2 regions of the Sphingomonas sp. CV7422 genome follow, and region 1 is predicted to be linked to the other one. Evidence: predicted binding sites of a transcription regulator. Region 1 holds the regulator's gene; the other holds the start of a gene.

Region 1 (3,813 bases):
CCGCCTGACGCTGCGCAGCGACAGCGTGGGCGTGCCGCCGCGGGTGCGGATCAACCTGCCGATCGGCGACGCGCCCGACGGGCTGGGCGAGGGGGCGGTGATCGGGCTGCGCGCGCGGCTGATGCCGCCAGCCGATGCGGCGGTGCCGGGCGGCTATGACTTCGCGCGCGTCGCCTGGTTTGCGGGGATCGGCGCGACCGGGCGCGGCTTCGCGCCGGTGCGGGTGATCCGGAGCGCGGCGGGCGAGGGGCTGCGCGCGGGGCTGACCAGCCATATCCTGTCGCGCCTGCCGGGCAGTCGCGGCGGTATCGCCGCAGCGCTCGCCACCGGCGACGAGGGCGCGATCACCGTGGCCGATGCCGATGCGATGCGGCGCGCCGGGCTGGCGCATCTGCTCTCGGTGAGCGGCTTGCACATCACCGCCGCGGTGGGGGCGACGATGCTGTGCGTCCTGCGGCTGCTCGCGCTGTCGCCGTGGCTGGCGATCCGCTGGCGGCTGCCGCTGGTCGCGGCGGCGGCGGGGGCGCTGGCGGCGATCGGCTATACCTGGCTGACCGGCAGTCAGGTGCCGACGATCCGCTCGTGCGTCGCCGCGCTACTGGTGCTCGCCGCTCTGGTGCTGGGGCGGGAGGCGATGACGTTGCGGCTGGTCGCCGGCGGTGCCATCGCGGTGATGCTGGTCTGGCCCGAGGCGGTGACCGGGCCGAGCTTCCAATTGTCCTTTACCGCCATCGCGGCGATCGTCACGCTCCACGACCATCCGCGCGTCGCCGGCTGGTTCCGGCAGCGCGACGAGCCCTGGCGTCGCCGTATCCTGCGCGAAGGCGCTGCGTTGCTGCTCACCGGCGTCGTGGTCGAGGCGGCGCTGATGCCGATCGCGGTCTTCCACTTCCACAAGGCGGGGCTGTACGGCGCGGCGGCGAATATCGTCGCGATCCCGCTCACCACCTTCGTCGTCATGCCGCTCGAAGCGGCGGCGTTGCTCGCCGATACGGTCGGCCTCGGCCCACCGGTCTGGTGGCTGACCGATCTCGCGTTGCGGCTGTTGCTGGTGATCGCCCACCGCGTCGCCGCGCTGCCGGGATCGGGGATTGCGTTGCCGGCGATGTCGGCCGCGGCGTTCGCGCTGATCGTCGGCGGCGGACTGTGGCTGATGCTGTGGCGGACGCGGGTGCGGCGCTGGGGGCTGCTGCCGATCCTGCTCGGCGGCTGGTGGATGATGCAGGCGCCTGCCCCCGATCTGCTGGTGACGGGGGATGGCCGCCATATGGCGGTACGGGTCGACGGACGGCTCGCCTTGCTCCGCGAGCGCGCCGGCGATTACACGCGGGCGATGCTCGCCGAAAATGGTGGCATCGACGGCGAGCCGTTGCCGCTCAGCGGTCAGGCGGCGGCGCGCTGCTCGGCGGATGCCTGTATCGTCACGCTGGGGAGCACAGAGCGCGCATGGCGGATCGTCGCGACGCGCAGCGCCTATCCGGTCGATCGTGCCGCGCTGATCGGCGCCTGCCATGCGGCGGACATCGTCGTCAGCGAACGGCGGCTGCCGCGATCCTGCCGCCCGCGCTGGCTGCGGCTCGATGCACCGCTCCTGCGCCGCACCGGCGGCGTCGCGATCGACCTGGAAAGCCGACGGGTGCGCACGGTGCTACAGCCCGGCGACCGCCATCCTTGGCGGATCGCCCGGCTCAGTCGTAGCGGCGCAGGATGCCCGACAATTTGCCCTGCACGCGGACATGCGAGGGGACGTAGCGCTGCGCTTCGTAGGCGCGATTGGCTGGATCGAGCCGGACCATCGCGCCCTCGCGGCGGAAATATTTGAGCGTCGCTTCGCTGTCGTCGATCAGCGCGACGACGATCTCCCCGTCGCGGGCGACCTCGGTACGACGGATCAGCGCATAATCGCCATCGAGGATGCCGGCTTCGACCATCGAGTCGCCGGATACTTCGAGCGCATAATGTTCGCCGCTGCCGAGCAGGGCGGCGGGGACGGCGAGCGTCGAGCTGCCCTCGAACGCCTCGATCGGCAGGCCGGCGGCGATCCGGCCGTGCAGCGGGATCTCGATCACGTCATTGGCGGGCGCCGGTGCGGCGCGGACGTTGGTCTTGGCGGGCGGCGGTGCGGCCGGCGCCGTCGACGCGGCGGGCTTGCGCTCCGACCGTTCCGGCATGCGCAGCACTTCGAGCGCGCGCGCCCGGTTGGGCAGGCGGCGGATGAAATGCCGTTCCTCAAGCGCGCTGATCAGACGATGCACGCCCGACTTCGACTTGAGGTCGAGCGCCTCCTTCATCTCCTCGAACGAGGGCGAGATGCCGGTTTCCTCCAGCCGATCGTTGATGAAGCATACGAGCTCGTGCTGCTTGCGCGTGAGCATGGGCGATCCTTCCCCGTCAGAACAGACGCGGAACTTCTAGGGAACAGGATGGCGTCCGTCAAGCGATGACGAGGATATCTGCCGAGTCGCCCGCCCGTGCCGCCGCGGCGCCGGCCGGGCGGATGATCAGCGCCTGCGACCGGGCCAGCGTCAGCAGCATCGAACTGTCCTGGATCGTCGAGGCATAAGCGCGGCCGTCGCGTATCTCGGCACGCAGATAGTCGGTGCGCGCGCCATTGGCGGGCAGGTCCTCGCCGAGCAGCGCCAGCGTCGCGCGCGGCAGCGGGTCGGCGGCGCCCGCGAGATGCGCGATCACCGGTTTGACGAACAGGATCGCGGTGACGAAGGCGGACACCGGATTGCCCGGCAGGCCGAGCACCTGCATCGCGCCGCGTCGCCCCGCCATCATCGGCTTGCCGGGCCGCAGCGCGATCCGCCAGAAATCGATCTGGCCGCCCGCGGCCTCGAGCGCCGGCCGGACGAGATCGTGATCGCCGACCGATGCGCCGCCGGTGGTGACCAGCAGATCGGCGTCGACCCGCGCGAAGGCGTCCCGCAGCGTCGCCAGATCGTCGGGCAGGATGCCGAGGTCGATCAGCTCGACCGGCAGATCGGCAAGCATCGCGGCGAGCATCGCGCGGTTCGATTCGGGTAAGGCATCGGGCGAGGCGGGCTGGCCGGGATCGACCAGTTCGTCCCCGGTCGCGCAGATCGCGACACGGACGCGGCGGTGGACGCACAGCGCACCGACGCCGCCGGTCGCGGCGACGGCGATCCGCGCCGGGGTCAGCCGCTCGCCGCTGCGCACCAGCGTGTCGCCGGCGGTGAAGTCGAGGCCGCGGCGGCGGGTGTTGCGGCCCGGATGCGCCGGCCCTTCGCCGGTGAGTCGGATCGCGGCGCCCTGCGCGTCCACCTCTTCCTGGATCATCACCGTATCGGCGCCGGCGGGCATCACCGCGCCGGTGAAGATGCGGACGGTCTCGCCGGGCTGGATCGTGCCGTCGAACGGCCGCCCGGCCGCGCTCTCGCCGATCAGCGTCCACGGGCCGGGCAGGTCGACGAAGCGGATCGCATAGCCGTCCATCGCGGAGAGGTCGTGCGCGGGCTGCGTGCGCTGCGCAACGACGTCGTCGGCGAGCCAGCGCCCCGCGGCCTGCGCGAGCGGCACCGTCTCCTCGGCGACGCGCGGCGCGGCGGTGAACAGACGCGCCTGCGCCTCGGCGATCGGCAGCAGCGTCATCGCCTCAGGCGCGCCAGTCGCCGGACGCGCCGCCGGCCTTTTCGAGCAGACGGATGCCGGAGATCACCATCGCCCGGTCGATCGCCTTGGCCATGTCATAGACGGTGAGCAGCGCCACCGAGACGGCGGTGAGCGCCTCCATCTCCACCCCGGTCTTGCCGTCGGTCGCGGTCAGCGCGGTGGCGGTGATGCCGCCCG
Region 2 (3,813 bases), 510 kb from region 1:
GCCACCGACCATGCCGGTGACGCGAATCGCGCCGCCGCGGTTGACGATCCGGCCGGAGACCATGCCGCTGATCCGCGCGGAGGCGCCCGCTTCGACATAGACGTCGCCGCCGACCATCCCGCTGATCCGCACGGTGCAGCCCGGCCGCACGATCACGTCACCCGCGACCATGCCGGACAACCGGCCGTCCTGATCCATGATGACATCGCCGTCGTACATGGCCTTCATCACCCGCTCCTCTATTCCGCCGCATCGGGGAGGCGCAGCGCTTCCTCGCCGTAGCGCGCCAGCGCCTCGACGGGTTCCGCGACGCCAATCTCCCGCGCGCCCGGCTCGATGTTGAGGTCGCGGAACTTGCGCGCCGAGACCAGCGCCCGGCTTTCGAAGCTCGAAACGAAATTGTTGTAGTTGTTGACCGCGGTCGTCAGGCCACCGCCGACCTTGCGGAGATCCTCGCCCGCCTTGGCAAGCCGGTCGTACAACTCCTTGCCGAGCGCGCCGATCGCCCGCGCCTCGGTCGCCAGTTTCTCCTGCCGCCAGACCGCCGCCACCGTCCGCGCGATCGCGATGAGATTGGTCGGCGTCGCCAGCAGCACCCTTTTGTCGAAGGCATAGTCCCACAGCCCCGCATCATGTTCGAGCGCGGCGGAGAGGAAATGCTCGCCGGGGACGAACATCACGACATATTCGGGCGTATCGTCGAACTGCGCCCAATAGGCCTTGGCGGACAGGCCATTGATATGCGCCCGCATCGATGCGGCATGCGCGGTCAGGCCGATGTGGCGCTCCCCCTCGTCGACCGCGCCGAACGCATCCTGATAGGCGTTGAGCGAGACCTTGGCATCGATGATCAGCGACTTGCCGCCGGGGACGCGGACGATGGCGTCGGGGCGCAACCGGCCGCCCTCGCCGTCGGCGACGCTGACCTCCATCGCGAAATCGGTATGTTCGGCAAGGCCGCAGGTCTCGAGCACGTTGCGCAGCTGCTGCTCGCCCCAGCGGCCGCGGGCCTTGGGGGCGTTGCGCAACGCATTGACCAGCTTGGCCGCCTCGCCCGACACGCGCTCCTGGCCGAGCCGCATCTGCTCGATCTGGCCCTTAAGATCGCCGAAGGCGTCGCGGCGCTCGGCCTCGACCTTGGCGACGCCCTCCTCGTAGCGGGCGAGGCGTTCGTTGACCGGCTGGAGCAGGGATTTGAGGTTGTTGCCGGCAAGTTCCTCGGACTGGCGGAAGCGCGCCTCGGCGCGGTCGAGGAACGCCTTCTGCGCATCGGTCAGCGCCTTGTTGGCGAGATCGTTGAACTGCGCCGCCATCTGCTCCTTGGCGTCACGCATGTCGACGAGCCGCGCCTCGAACGCCTCGATCTGCGCACGCGTGGTGGCCAGCCCGGTGCGGGCGGCATCGCGGTCGGCGCGCACCGCGGCGAGCTCGTCGCGCAGCGCATCGAGGGTCGCGGCGCGATCGTCCGCCTGCGCGCGCAGCGCGGCCAGTTCGCGCATCGCTTCGTTGCGCTCGCGCTCGACCGCGTCGCGGGTGCGGCTGACGAGATCGAGGTCCGCCGCCCGGCTCTGCGCCACCGCGAGATCGGCGGCGAGCGTCGCCGCCTTGCGGTTGGCGAGCAGCCAGCCGACCAGCAGGCCGGCGGCAAGCGCGAGGATCGCGATGATGAGCGTGGTCAAGTCCATGTCTCTCCCCGACGGTCACCTCCCGACGCGAACCCGGGCGGCGTGACCAACAAACAACAATACGGAAAGAACATAGATCGAACGTCGGGAGGAAGACAGAACTTTGTTGGCCGGAGCGCGCCGTGACGCGCCGACGATCGCCGCGGCGGGACGGCCCCGCCCCGTCCGGCCTCGTGCGTCAGCGGCGCATCTTCGCCAGCTTCTTCATCACCATGTCGCGCTTCAGCCGGCTGATATGATCGATGAACAACACGCCGTTGAGGTGGTCGATCTCATGCTGCATGCAGGTCGAGAGGAGGCCGGTGAGCTCTTCCTCATGGCTCTCCCCCTGCTCGTCGAGCCAGCGGACGCGGCAGCTCGCCGGACGCGCGACATCGGCATATTGTTCGGGGATCGACAGACAGCCCTCGTTATAGCTGCTCGTCTCGTCGCTCACCGACAGGATTTCCGGGTTGATATAGGCGTGTGGCGCCTTGATCGGCTTGTCGTCCGCGTCCTTCTCGTCCTGCAGATCGATGACCAGGATGCGGCTGTCGACACCGACCTGGATCGCGGCGAGGCCGATGCCGTTGGCGGCGTACATCGTATCGATCAGGTCCGCGACGAACGCGCGCGTGTCGGCGGTCACCGCCTCGACCGGCTTGGAGATCAGGCGCAGGCGCGGATCGGGTACTTCGACGATAGGGAGGACTGCCATGGCGTCGAGCTAGGTGGGCGGCGGGGGCACGTCAAGATTGGCGTGCGCGCGCGCTGTCGCGGCGCTGTTCAGGCCACCGGACGCCGCGCGCGCAGCGCCTGCGCCAGCGTGCCCTCGTCGAGATAGTCGAGCTCGCCGCCGACCGGCAGGCCGTGCGCGAGCTGGGTGACGCGGACCGGGAATTGCTCGATCCGGTCGGCGAGATAATGGGCGGTGGTCTGCCCCTCGAGCGTCGCGTTCATCGCCAGCACGACCTCGTCGATGCCGCCCGCGCCGATCCGGGCGACCAGCGCGTCGATCGCGAGATCCTCCGGCCGTACGCCTTCGAGCGCCGACAGCCGGCCGCCGAGCACATGGAAGCGGCCGGGAAACAGCCGCGAACGTTCGAGCGCCCAGAGATCGGCGACCTCCTCGACGACGCAGAGCGCGCGTGCGTCGCGGCGGGGATCGGCGCAGATCGCGCACGGATTGGCGGTATCGACGTTGCCGCAGGTCGCGCAGGTCTCCAGCCGCTCGTCCACCGCCTCCAGCGCGGCGCGCAACGGCCCGAGCGCCGCCTCGCGCTTCTTGAGCAGGTGGAGCACCGCGCGCCGCGCCGACCGCGGGCCGAGGCCGGGCAGCCGCGCCAGCGCCTGGGTGAGGGCTTCGATTTCGGGAGAGGCCATACAGAACAGATAGGGGGTTGCGCGGCCGCCCGCCAGCGCGTTGAAGACGGGGCCATGCGGATCATCTTCATGGGAACTCCCGGCTTCGCGGTGCCGACGCTCGACGCGCTGGTGGCGGCCGGGCACGACGTCGTCGCGGCCTACAGCCAGCCGCCGCGTCCCGGCGGGCGACGCGGGCGCGATACGGTCGCCTCGCCGGTCCAGCAGCGCGCCGAGGCGCTGGGGATTGCGGTGCGGCATCCGGTCAGCCTGCGCGACCCGGCCGAACAGGCGGCCTTCGCCGCGCTCGACGCCGATGTCGCGGTGGTCGCCGCTTATGGCCTCATCCTGCCCAAGCCGGTGCTGGCGGCGCCGCGCCACGGTTGCCTCAACGTGCACGGGTCGCTGTTGCCCCGCTGGCGTGGCGCGGCGCCGGTGCAGCGCGCGATCCTCGCCGGCGATGCCGAGACCGGGGTCGGCATCATGCAGATGGAAGCCGGGCTCGATACCGGGCCGGTGCGGCTGGAGGGGCGAGTCCCCGTCGACCACAAGACCGCCGGCGCGCTGACCGACGAGCTCGCCGCGCTGGGCGCGCGGCTGATGGTCACGGTGCTCGGCGACCTCGATGCCCATCCGCCGGTCGCGCAGCCCGCCGAGGGCGTCACCTATGCCGCCAAGATCGACAAGGCGGAGGCGCGGATCGACTTCACCCAGAGTGCCGTCGCGGTCGAACGGCTGATCCGCGCGATGCACCCGGCGCCCGGCGCCTGGTGCGAGATCGCCGGCG

Evidence for each region. The regulator LexA, encoded in region 1, represses DNA repair genes until DNA is damaged. The targets are predictions, from matches to a motif close to GTTCCNCNCTTGTTCT.
Region 2: the regulator LexA is predicted to act here: its motif matches at 1,753-1,768, upstream of rmuC (DNA recombination protein RmuC).

What each region holds. Positions count from the first base shown of each region.
Region 1 is NZ_CP115900.1:1,467,995-1,471,807, forward strand. It holds partial or broken gene PBN85_RS07150 (ComEC/Rec2 family competence protein) at 1-1,681, shown strand, start outside; gene lexA (transcriptional repressor LexA) at 1,689-2,375, opposite strand; gene PBN85_RS07160 (molybdopterin molybdotransferase MoeA) at 2,434-3,615, opposite strand; gene moaC (cyclic pyranopterin monophosphate synthase MoaC) at 3,620-3,813, opposite strand, start outside.
Region 2 is NZ_CP115900.1:1,976,814-1,980,626, forward strand. It holds gene PBN85_RS09610 (hypothetical protein) at 1-228, opposite strand, end outside; gene rmuC (DNA recombination protein RmuC) at 240-1,685, opposite strand; gene def (peptide deformylase) at 1,864-2,382, opposite strand; gene recR (recombination mediator RecR) at 2,451-3,047, opposite strand; gene fmt (methionyl-tRNA formyltransferase) at 3,102-3,813, shown strand, end outside.